2 regions of the Haloimpatiens massiliensis genome follow, and region 1 is predicted to be linked to the other one. Evidence: a T-box and tRNA genes for the amino acid it is inferred to sense, from the RefSeq annotation. Region 1 holds a T-box; the other holds one or more tRNA genes.
What was found. A T-box is a leader RNA that pairs with one kind of tRNA and senses whether it is charged. The one in region 1 lies ahead of tyrS (tyrosine--tRNA ligase), so its partner is inferred to be a tRNA-Tyr.
Positions count from the first base shown of each region.

Region 2: it has a tRNA-Tyr gene. The T-box ahead of tyrS (tyrosine--tRNA ligase) is inferred to sense a tRNA for this amino acid. The anticodon was not compared.

Region 1 covers NZ_LT854634.1:61,276-67,760, forward strand. Annotated here, with positions in the region: gene cysS (cysteine--tRNA ligase) at 1-404, opposite strand, end outside; gene recQ (DNA helicase RecQ) at 737-2,908, opposite strand; gene tyrS (tyrosine--tRNA ligase) at 3,231-4,427, opposite strand; T-box leader at 4,810-5,078, opposite strand; gene C1715_RS00390 (ATP-binding cassette domain-containing protein) at 5,143-5,781, opposite strand; gene C1715_RS00395 (ABC transporter permease) at 5,786-6,485, opposite strand, start outside.
Region 2 covers NZ_LT854640.1:896,599-903,083, forward strand. Annotated here, with positions in the region: gene C1715_RS12450 (GNAT family N-acetyltransferase) at 1-866, opposite strand, end outside; gene C1715_RS12455 (CotS family spore coat protein) at 917-1,963, opposite strand; tRNA gene C1715_RS12460 (tRNA-Ile) at 2,078-2,154, shown strand; tRNA gene C1715_RS12465 (tRNA-Tyr) at 2,169-2,253, shown strand; partial or broken gene C1715_RS12470 (4-hydroxy-3-methylbut-2-enyl diphosphate reductase) at 2,354-3,190, opposite strand; gene cmk ((d)CMP kinase) at 3,218-3,874, opposite strand; gene C1715_RS12480 (BaiN/RdsA family NAD(P)/FAD-dependent oxidoreductase) at 3,916-5,139, opposite strand; gene C1715_RS12485 (Glu/Leu/Phe/Val family dehydrogenase) at 5,352-6,485, opposite strand, start outside.

The DNA of each region.
Region 1 (6,485 bases):
AGATTTATCATATCATCTATGTGCTCTGTAGCTCTGCAAGTAACTGTTGGTCTTTTTATATTAAGTTTTTTGCAATCTTCGAAAAAACCATCTTCATAAAATCTAGCAATTTCCCAAGGACTCTTATTTTCACGCTTTGCCCCTAGCGTCATTTTATCTTCTCCCTCATCTGCATCAGATTGAAGATGACCTACGTCTGTTATATTCATAACATGTTTTACTTTATATCCTGCATATTCTAAAGATTTCTTTAAAACATCCTCAAAAATATATGTTCTTAAGTTTCCAATATGCGCATAATTATAAACTGTTGGTCCACAAGTATACATACCAACTTTTCCTTCTTTTGCGGGTACAAATTCTTCTTTTTTTCTAGTTAAGGTATTGTAAACATAGAACTCCATAATGTTTCCTCCTACAAATTAATTAAATAAGGTACATGAAAGAAATAACAAGTCAAAGATGCTAGTATATTTTGTGTCACACAAGGAAGCAGTTTCCGCCTTTGGTAGGACTATCGGCGGGTTCTGCTAACGCAGTATGACGTAAAACAGACTAGCATACTGACTTGTTATTTTTTAAAATGTACCTTATAACAAAACCGCAGAGAATCTACTCCTGCGGTGAAATAACCCTTGTTTATTTCTTCGATAGCCATAGTTAAAAACCATAAAATTTGTCTCTATTGAAATAATACCACAACCAATGAAAATTTCAATAAGCATAATAAAAATATTTACCCTACTTTTTTATCTTCCTGACATTTAATTAGTTTTATCCAAAAATACTCCACTTCTCTAGGCAGTAATTCTTTTATAGGTTTTAATCTATCTGTATCTACTTTATTTATTGCCTCTTTTATCATTTCAATATATTCTTTTGGAACAAATTCATTAATATCTAATTCTTTTCCCTCCATGTAACACTTAATTATATGATTTTCAACAGTTTGCAATGCCATATTTCTGTATTTAGCTATTTCCTCAAGTTTTTCACCTTTAGAAAACATTTGGTATGTTATATAGTGACTTGGAATCTTACCATTCCCATTTTCTTCACTTTTATTTCTCTGATTTTTTAATTTTGAATTATCATCTAAGTTTCTTATAGTTTTCAAGAAATCTCCTCTGTTAATGTTATTTTCTTCTATGTAGCTTTTTATTTCATTTAAAAATCTCTCCCCATATTTCTCGTACTTAACTTCTCCAACTCCACTTATACTTAAAAACTCTTCCTTATTAATAGGCATGTATCCACTCATTTCTTTTAGAGAGCTATCTCCAAATACTATATATGGTGGCACTTTTTCTTCCTCGGATATTTGCTTTCTAAACCTCCTTAACAAATTAAACAATTGATCATCAGCCTTAGTAATCTTTTTAACCTTTGCAACCTTCATCTTAACATTAGCTTTACTCTTTAAAACATCCACAGCCTTTAATGTTAACTTAATCACTGGATATCCATCATTGGTAAGTCTTAAATAACCATCAGCAGTTAATTTATTAATTATATTTATTAAGTCTTTTCTACTGTACTCCATCATTATACCGTAGGTTGATAGTTTGTTTAATTCTAATGTTAAAACCTTTTTATTCTCTGACCCTCTTAGCACATCAACTACCATGCCGCTGCCATATCGTTCTCTCATTCTATATATACAAGAAAATATCTTTTGAGCTTCTATTGTTATATCCCTGTACTCACTTTCATCCAAGCAATTTCCACAGTTTCCACATTCCTCATAATCCACTTCATCTTCAAAATACTCCAATATGTATTTTCTAAGACATTTAGATGTATAACAATAATCCACCATTTCTCTTAATTTTTCATATTCATACTCTTTTCTATAGGAAGGCAATTCACTCTGCTCTATAAAGAAACTTTGAAGCTGTACATCTCTTGCATTAAATAAAAGTATACATTCACTTTTTTCCCCGTCTCTACCAGCACGTCCTGCCTCTTGATAATAGGCTTCCAAATTTTTAGGCATATTATTGTGAATAACAAATCTCACATTTGATTTATCTATACCCATACCAAAAGCATTAGTAGCCACCATTACATCTATATCATCATAAGCAAAGCTATTCTGCGCCTCTTCTCTCTTCCTATCACTTAATCCAGCATGATACATGCCTACCTTTATTTCATGTTTTAGTAAAAAGTTATATATGCTTTCCACTTCTCTTCTTGTAGCTGCATATATAATTCCCTTATCTTCTTTATGATTAGATATGTAGGATAGTATATAATTTTGATTGTCTTCTCCTCTTAACACAGAAAAAAACAAATTTTCTCTGTCAAATCCCGTTACATAGACATCAGGATTATTTAATCCCAAGAGTTTAACTATATCTTCCTTTACCTTTTCCGTTGCTGTAGCAGTGTATGCACCAATTACTGGCCTTTTAGAAAAATTATTTATGAATTCGCCTATTTTTTTATAACTAGGCCTAAAATCGTGAGCCCACTGAGATATACAATGAGCCTCATCTATAGCTACGAAAGATACTTCCACGTCATTTAGTATTCTACAAAAGCTTTCTGACTCCAATCTTTCAGGAGCTATATAAATAAGCTTATAATTGCCTACAGATATCTGCTGTACTCGCTCCATATATTCCATTTCCGTAAGAGTGCTATTTATATAAGTAGCTTCTATCCCCTGTTCATTTAAACTATCCACTTGGTCTTTCATAAGAGAAATTAATGGAGATATAACTATAGTAATTCCACTAAACATAATAGCAGGAATTTGAAAACAAAGAGATTTTCCCGCACCCGTAGGCATTATAGCCACTACATCTTTGCAATTTAATACACTTCCTATAACCTTTTCCTGTCCTCTTCTAAAACTATCATAGCCAAAATATTTTTTAAGAACTTCTTCTGAACTGTACATTAAATATCCCTACTCCTTCTACCTGTTAATTAGAAACCTATAATACTTAGTTTAACACAAATCATAAATAAATTTGTAAATTTCAAATGAGTTTTTAGTACATATAAAATTTAGATTTGTTATAAAGTATCTATGAATTTCATATTTTACATTATAAACAAAAAAATGCATTTTATTCATACACACGTTCGCATAAAAACTTATGGACTAAGATCAAAGCTACGGATGTTTCTTGCCCTTAAATAAAAACCTCTCATTTATATTTATCCTAAACTATGAAATACTCAAAGGATAACTATAAATGAGAGATTTTAATACATTTTTATAAAACTTTTATAAACTTCCTCTTTCCTACTTTTATTATATCTCCATGATTTAATTCAGCTTCTTTAAAATCTTTTACTGGTTCTCCATTTATCTTAACTCCTCCTTGAAGCACTAATCTTCTAGCTTCATTTTTCGATGAGGCTAGGTTTCCTTGAACCATTATATCTATTAATCCCCAGCCACTATGCATTTCTATCACTGGAATATCTTTAGGCACTTCATCCTTTTGAAATACACTTTTAAAATTCTCTTCTGCCTCTAACGCTTCTAATTCATTATGGTATAAAGTTGTAATTTCTCTAGCAAGCCTCATCTTAATATCCCTTGGATTAACACCCTCTTTATTCAATTCTTCTTTTATATTATCTATAACATCTGGATGTAAATCTGTTGCTAATTCAAAGTATTTTATTATAAGCTCATCAGGTATCTGCATTACTTTACTGTATATTACTTTTGCCTCTTCCTTTATACCAATGTAATTGCCAAGACTTTTGCTCATTTTTTCCTTACCGTCTAACCCCTCTAATATAGGCATAAATATAGCTATTTGACTTTCTTGATTGTATTCTTTTTGCAAAGTTCTACCCATTAAAATATTAAATCTCTGATCAGTTCCTCCAAGCTCTATATCAGCCTTTACTTCTACTGAATCATAAGCCTGCATCAATGGGTAGAAAAATTCATGTATTCCTATACTCATTTGATTATTAAATCTATTTTTGAAATCTTCTCTTTCAAGCATTCTAGCTACAGTATATTTTGATGCCAATTCTATAACATCTTTAAAATTAAGCTTAAATAACCACTCACTATTGAATCTTAATTCTGTTTTGCTTTTATCTAATATTTTAAATATTTGAGTTTCATAGGTCTTAGCATTTTCTAAAACCTGCTCTCTAGTAAGTTGTTTTCTAGCTTTAGATTTTCCAGTAGGATCCCCTATCATACCTGTAAAATCACCTATTATTATTACTGCTTTGTGTCCTAAATCTTGAATCTGCTTTATTTTCCTTAAGACCACCGCATGACCAATGTGTATATCAGGAGCACTAGGGTCAAGACCTAACTTTACCACTAGAGGTCTATTTTCCTTTTCACATTTTATTAATTTATCTTTTAGTTCCTCTATATTTATTATTTCATCTGCACCTTTTTTAATTATTTTTACTTGCTCATCTATATTCATAATGTTATCTGTGTATAAATTATAAAACTTTATAATTTACACACTTCACCTACCTTTCTCCTTAAATTTTTACTACTAATTTTCTAATTTCAATTTTTAATCTTAATTTTTCTAATAAATTACCCTATATATACCCAACTGTAATTCAATAAATTCGTAACCTATGCCGGCATTGTTAATCTGATTACAAATTTATTTCAGCAGCTATCATTTAGTAATGTTCTGCTTAAAAATAAAAACTTTATTTATTATTTAATTACTCGACTTTCGCACATAAATTCCAAGCTTTACATTAGATGAATGAATATTTTTATTTTATAACCGCGAAAGTTGAATTAAGTAATATTTTGCACAAAATAAAAACTCCCGTCCTTACTGTTTACACAATAAGGACGGGAGACAAATTCCCGTGGTACCACCTTAATTCATCAATACCTTGCGATATTAACCTTTTCGAGTACGATGTAAAACTTATCAATACACATGATACTCTATCTTTTTTAACGGCTGAATCCCGTCAGCAGCCTACAACCATACTGGCTTCGGTGCCATGCTCAAAGATGTATTCGGCACATTCTTCTTTATTCCTTCACACCAACCAGGAACTCTCTGAAAAGATAGAACAAACCTACTTTTTCTTATCACAGCATTTAATTAATATTAACTTTTACACTATTATAAAAAAATTATGACTAAATGTCAAGCAAAGTTTAATCTTTTATTTTTCCATTTTATATACATAATGACCTAGTGCTTCTGCTTCATCCTTGTCATGAGTTACTAATATTACAGTTCTTTTATTATCATTCCATATTTTTAAAAACTCTTTAATTATTTCTTTCTTCAAATTATTATCTAATCCTTTAAATGGCTCGTCCATAAGTAATAGGTTACTTTCATAAGCAAAGGCCCTTGCAAGAGCTGCTCTTCTTTTCATCCCACCGCTTAAAGTTTCAGGCAGCATATTTCTATTATCATATAGTTTTACTAATTTTAGATTTTTATCAATTACTTTTTTCATTTGATCTTTATCTAATTGAGATTTTAAAATAAATGCTATATTTTCATAAACTGTAAGCCAAGGAATTAATCTATCTTCCTGAAATATATACGAAAAATTTTTATTACTTATGTTATCATGCCAAATTATGTTTCCCTTATACTCTGTATCTAATCCACTTATTATATTTAGCAAAGTAGTTTTACCAACTCCTGAAGGCCCTGTTATTACAGTAATTTTGTCTTTAGGAAAGCTCATATTTAAATTATTTAAAACTTCTATTTCTCCATATTTTTTGCAAATATTAACTAATTCAATTTCATATTCTATTGAATTTTGTTCTGTGCATATTTTCATTATTCTATTTATCTCCTCTTTTCAATATTTGTTTCCTAAAAACAACTTCTAAAGCTAAACTCAAAATCACCACTACAATAGTCCATGCAAAAAGTTCTTCAGTATCCAGTGTTGTCTTAGAATTTAAAAGATTTAAACCTATAGAGTATTTAGGAGTGCTTAAAATCTCTGATGCAACCACTACTTTCCACGCAAGTCCTAAACAAAGAATTATTCCAGAAACTATGTAGGATTTTATTGATGGTAAGTAAACATATTTTATTACATAAATTTTTTTTACTTTGTATAGCCTTGCCATTTCTATAATTTTAATATCAACTGATTTTAATCCCTGAAGTACATTAGTATAAATTATAGGAAAACATATTAACATAGCAGTAAAAATGGCTACATTACCAGCTTTAATCCACACTAAAGCTAATATTATTATGGACATTACCGGAGTAGATTTTACCGCTGCCATGAAAGGTTCCATAATTTCTTCAAAAACCTTAAAAAATCCTGCTATCATGCCAAATACTATCCCCATGATTATAGATATTATTAAAGCGCAAAACACCCTTAATAAACTATAAAATATACTTTTCCAAAAGTATTCTTCAAATAAAAGTCCTATTAACCTTTTAAAAACAGAAATAGGACCTGGTAATAAAATTTCTTTATTGAGAAAAAGGGAGCCTAGCTCCCAAATCATTAACCAAAAA
Region 2 (6,485 bases), on a different contig from region 1:
CATTTACAAGTCTCCTCTTCTATATAAAATCCCATAGAAGTATAAAGATTTATAGCTACTTTATTTTCTGAACTCACCTTTATATTTACCAATTTATAATTTGCTTTATAAATTCTGTTTAGAATAAAACTTAAAAAATATTTACTGTACCCAAGTCCTCTGTATTTAGATATTATGCCGAAGTTTACAATGCAAGGTATGTCCTCCTCTTCAAATATAACTTGGCCATACCCTATATATTCATTCTTTAGCTTTAATAAAAAACAACCATCATTATAATAGTATTTTTGCTTTTTTTCAAAAAATATATCATCTAAAGTTAATGGAATCCTATTATTACTTTCAAAAATAGAGTTTTGAATTTTACATCTTAAACTATCCCCTTTTTCATCATAAACATTACAGATTTCTACTGAACTAGGTTTATTTATACACATGTAACAATTTAGGTTTTTCTTCATTTTCAATGTACCATTGTTTTTTTTAAATCCTAATGAATACAAAATATTAAAATTGTAGTCATTTTTATTGCAAACATAATTTACAGAAAAAGTATCTTTAAAAGCATAATTTACAAGTTTACTATAAGCCTCTAAGTTATATTTATATTTATCCCCCACATTAAAAGCTCTTATCTTATAATTATAGCGATTTAACTTATAGAGCCATATATATCCTATATAATTTAAAGACTCTTCATGCTGCAGTAAAATCACTTTTTTCATCATAATAAATCTATCCATAGAAGTAATTTTATCATACAGATAAAAAAAGTCTTCATTTAAATCATTAAAAGTATTTCTCTCACTATTAAGCTCCCTAAAAATACTTATATTTGTGTTTCTTAATCTTTTACATGTAAACATATCTACCTCTTTAAAATAAAATTTATATTAATAATAACTATTTTTCATATTTAATAATTCTGTATATACTCTGAAAAATCCTCTATAAATTTATCTTCTAATTCATTACAATTTATTAATTTTTCTAATCTTTTAGAGTATTTTAATTCACTCCAGTTTTTATGTCTCACATATTTCTTTCTACCAAGTTTCCAAAACTTATGTGGAAATATAATTAATGCCAACATTATTTCTAATTCTTCCTTAGACAGTTTGTTAATAGAGCTATACGCTTCTATTATTAATTTGGCTTTTTGGAAATCCCATCTATAATTTTTTTTATACATAATACGCCTTATAAATTTTCCTATATCCATTACAGCTAAATCAAATACAATACTATTCAAATCAATTAAGTAATAATCTTCATCCTTCTTTATTATGTTTTGATAATAAAAACTGTTATGACATATGGTTTTATACTCCTTATCATTTCTACATAAATTATAATAGTTTGATGAATTTAATAAACTTAATGCCATGAGCCCTTTTTTATAAAACATATCTATGCAGTTATAGTATTCATTATCAAAGCTACTTTTAATTCTTTTGTTTTTAATAAAATTTCTGAACTTATCTAAATCATGAAGTTTTTTATTAAAACTTTCAGGCCATTTACCTAAATTATTTTTTAGCTTTATTTCTTTAGTATTTATTTTTCTAGAACATTTATGAAATCTAGCTAACAACTTTACACTACTTAATAGTTCATCTATATTATCTATATTACATTCTCTACCATCTATCCATTTTGTAGCATAAAAATTTATATTTTTATATTTAACCATTAAGTTATCTCTAGTAGTTTTTAAATACTCCGCTGTGTTATTAAAATGATTGTTTTTAAGTTCATTAACTAGATTCATACCATTCCTAACTTTATACTTTTTACTTCTTATTTTCTTTAAACATATAGTTTCCTTGTCCGTTTTAACTTTATACACACTTCTGTTTTTAGAGATATTCTCTACTTGTAAATCATACTTATTTAATATTCTAACTATAGTATTCCTTTCCTTCCTGTTCAAGTCTTGTTTATAACTAGAACGAGTTTCCATAAGATTTCCTCCTAATACTAGTGCTAATAGATTATATTAGACTTATAAAAAAATATTACTTATTTTGTTGACAAAAATTTATTTTTAATATATAATAATCCTTGTCGCCAACATGGATCTTTAGCTCAGTTGGTTAGAGCAACCGGCTCATAACCGGTTGGTCCGGGGTTCGAGTCCCTGAAGGTCCACCATTAATTTAATATTTGGAGGAGTTCCCGAGTGGCCAAAGGGGGCAGACTGTAAATCTGTTGCGTTTCGCTTCGATGGTTCGAATCCATCTTCCTCCACCAAAAATAGCTTAACTATAGGTTAAGTTATTTTTTATTCTCTATAAATATATATAAAGTTAATAAAGTCATCTTATTTTATCTAAGATGACTTTATCATTTTTATTTTATTCACAGTTTCCTCTATTATCCAGTCTGGGGTAGATGCACCAGCTGTAATTCCTATATTAATTATATCTTTATTTTCAAGAATTTCCATAGGTATTTCTTCAGCTCTTTCTATATGTATGGTGTTTTTGCAATTCTTGATACATATCTCATATAACTTAGTAGTATTAGAACTATGTTTACCCCCAATTACTATCATAGCATCTACATCCTTAGATAACTCCTCTGCACATTTCTGCCTAACTTCTGTAGCACTACATATAGTATTAAAAGCAACTATTTCTTTAGAATTCCTTATTACAGAATTCAATACATTTTGCCAATTTTTTTCTTTTTCGGTAGTTTGTGATACAACACAAACTCTCTTACCAATAGAAGATGAAATATCCCCTTCATTTTTAGCTACTAAAGCAGTGTTTTTGCACCATCCGTTTATTCCTTGAACTTCAGGATGATTTTTATCTCCCACAATTAGAATATTATATCCTAAATTATAATATTCTTTTACTCTCTTCTGAATACTTGCCACATAAGGACAAGTAGCATCGATTACTTCAAACCCTGCTTTTTTTAACTTTTCTAAAATTTCTAGTGATACGCCATGAGATCTTATAACAATTACATCATCAGCATTTAATTTATCTATTTCATTAATTTCTATTGGATATATATTTTTTCCTTTTAAATAATTTATAACATCATTATTGTGTATAAGAGGTCCTAAAGTATAAATCTTTTTTCCTTTTTCTCTTTGGCACTTAATAACCAAATCTACAGCTCTTTTAACTCCAAAGCAAAATCCAGACTTATCCCCTACAATTACATTTTTCATAATTAACCTCCAAATATATACTAAACTCTATTTTTTAATATTATCAATATAATAAGATATTTTATCTACTACACCATTTATATCTAAATTAGATGAATCTATTTCTATAGCATCTTTAGCTTTAGCTAAAGGACTTATTTCTCTAGTGGAATCTATATGATCTCTTCTTTTAATATCCTTTAAAATTTCTTCATAGTTTACTTCAATACCTTTTTCCACTAATTCTTTATATCTTCTATTTGCTCTAGTTTCTGCACTGGCAGTTAAGAATATCTTCAATTTTGCATCTTTTAAAACTACAGTTCCTATGTCTCTTCCATCCATTACCACACTATATTTTTCGGACATTTTTCTCTGAAGCTCTACAAGCTTTTCTCTCACTTCCTTAATGGTGGAATAATAAGAAACATTTTTGCTTATTAAAGGCATGTATATACCATCCGTTATATCCTTTCCATTTACTATAAGTCTTTCCCCTTGAAAATGCATATCTAAATTATTCATAAGTTCTACTAATTCTTGTGTATCTTCAGGTTTTATATTTTTCTCCATAGCCTTTAATGTAACTGCTCTATACATAGCACCAGTATTTATATACATTAAAGAATATCTGTCTCCTACTAATTTTGCTATGGTACTTTTACCTGCTCCTGCAGGACCGTCTATTGCTATTGATATATTCAATTTTATGCCCGCCTTTCTTTTAACTATATAAAACATGTAATTTAAAAATCCATACCTGCCAAATATCCAGTGGATAAAGCAATTTGTATATTAAAACCACCAGTTTCCGCATCTAAATCTAACACTTCTCCAGCAAAATATAAATTAGAAACCTTTTTAGAACCCATAGTAGAAGGATCCACTTCCTTTACATCTACTCCCCCAGAAGTTACAATTGCCTCTGCAATAGGTCTTGTACCCTTAATATTAAAGGTTAAATTTTGAAGTAAATGTACCAGTTCTTTTCTCTCTTCTCTAGTTATTAAATTTACTTTTTTAATTGGGTCAATACCACTTAATTTAACAATCACATCTATAAGTTTTTTAGGTAATAAATCATCCAATGAATTTTTAAAATCCTTATTGCAGTACTTTTTAAAATCATTTCGAATTCTCTTATCCAACTGTTCTTGTGTAAGAGCTGGTTTTAAATTTATGCTTATCTTTACATTATCATTTCGATTTACTACATTGCTTCCAGTTAAAATTATAGGACCTGATAGTCCAAAATGAGTAAATAACATTTCTCCAAAATCCTTGTATAATACCTTCTTACTATTTTCACTATAAATTTTAACTTCAACATTTTTTAAAGAAAGTCCTTGTAACTCTTTTACCCAGCTTTCCTGAACTTCTATTGGCACTAAAGCTCCTTTAGGCTTTACAATACTATGCCCTACTAACCTAGCAAGTTCATAACCATATCCATCTGAACCTGTTTGAGGATAAGAGCACCCTCCTGTACAGAGTACAAATTTATCTCCATAAATAATTTCTCCAGAGGACAGTTTAACTCCTTTTATCTCATTATCTTCTGTTATAAATTTTCTAACATCACAATTAAATTTTAATTTTACATTATTTTTAATTAATGTATCTTCAAATGCCCTTATTATGTCTGAAGATTTATCAGACACTGGAAAAACTCTGTCTCCCCTCTCAACTTTAAGTTTAACTCCATTTTCTTCGAGAAAATTCATAGTATCTATATTTGTGAAACTATAAAGTGCACTGTATAGAAAACTAGAATTAGTAGGAATATATTGAAAAAACTCACTTATATCCTTATAGCTAGTTACATTACACCTTCCTTTACCTGTGATAAAAAGTTTTTTTCCTAGCTTCTCATTTTTTTCTAACAATATAACCTGATTTTTATTTTTAGAGGCAGTTACCGCTACCATCATTCCTCCTGGGCCACCACCTATTACAACAACCTTTGCCAATATATCACCGCCTTATTATACTTACTATTATAATTTAATATAATAACAATAATTATTCAATAGAATTAGCTTAATATATTCAAAGGTTTTTTATATTGAACAGTATTTTATAATAATAATGTGAACTACACTTAATGTATTAAAAAGTTTTTTTGCATTATAAAAGAGGGTTAATTTTTAACCCTCTTTTACCTCAGTACTTTATATAAGGATTAGTACCATCCTCTTAATTTCATAGCAGTAGCAACTTTCTTAATTGAATGCATGTAAGCTGCTTTTCTCATTGGAACTGAGTATTCCTCTTTTATTGACCAAATAGCATTGAATGCGTTTATCATAGCTACTTCTTCTTTTTCTTCTACTTCTTTTTCTCCCCAATAGTATCCGTATAGGTTTTGTACCCATTCAAAGTAAGAAACAGTAACTCCACCAGCATTAGTTAATATATCTGGAGTAACAGTTATTCCTTTTTCATTTAATATTGCATCTGCTTCTGGAGTTATTGGTCCATTAGCTGCTTCACAAACTAATTTAGTATTTATTAATTTAGCAACATCAGCTGTAACAGCATTTTCAAGAGCTGCTGGAATTAATATATCTACTTTTGATCCCCAGAATTCTTCCATTGATATTTTCTTAGCATCTGGGAAGTTTACTAAGTTATGATGTTCTCCCATGTATGCATTCATATCTTCAAAGCTTAAACCATTCTCATTGTATATTACATATGTTCCTTCTTCTTTACACCATTCTGCAACTGCTACAACTTTAGCACCTAGTTTAATACAATTTTTAACTGTAAATCTTCCTACGTTACCAAAACCTTGAACAGCTATTTTAGCTCCATTCATATTAATACCTAATTTTTTAGCAGCTTCTCTTGCAGTTACTGCAACGCCAAATCCTGTAGCTTCATTTCTTCCTTTTGAACCACCAAATTCAACTGGTTTACCAGTGAATGTTCCCATTGCACTATGTCCAACTAATTTATTGTATTCATCAACAAACCAAGACATTATTTGTCCATTTGTGTTAACATCTGGTGCTGGAACATCTACTTTTTCGCCGATTAATTTATATATACCATCAACATATCCTCTACATAATCTTTCAAGTTCTCCTTCAGATAATTCTCTAGGATCAACGATTATTCCACCTTTTCCTCCACCGTATGGAATTCCAGTTACAGAACATTTGAAAGTCATCCAGATTGATAGAGCTTTAACTTCGTCTAAACTTACATTTGGATGGAATCTTACTCCACCTTTTGTTGGGCCTACAGCATCATTGTGTTGAGCTCTGAATCCTTTGAATACCTTTACAGAACCATCGTCCATTTTTACTGG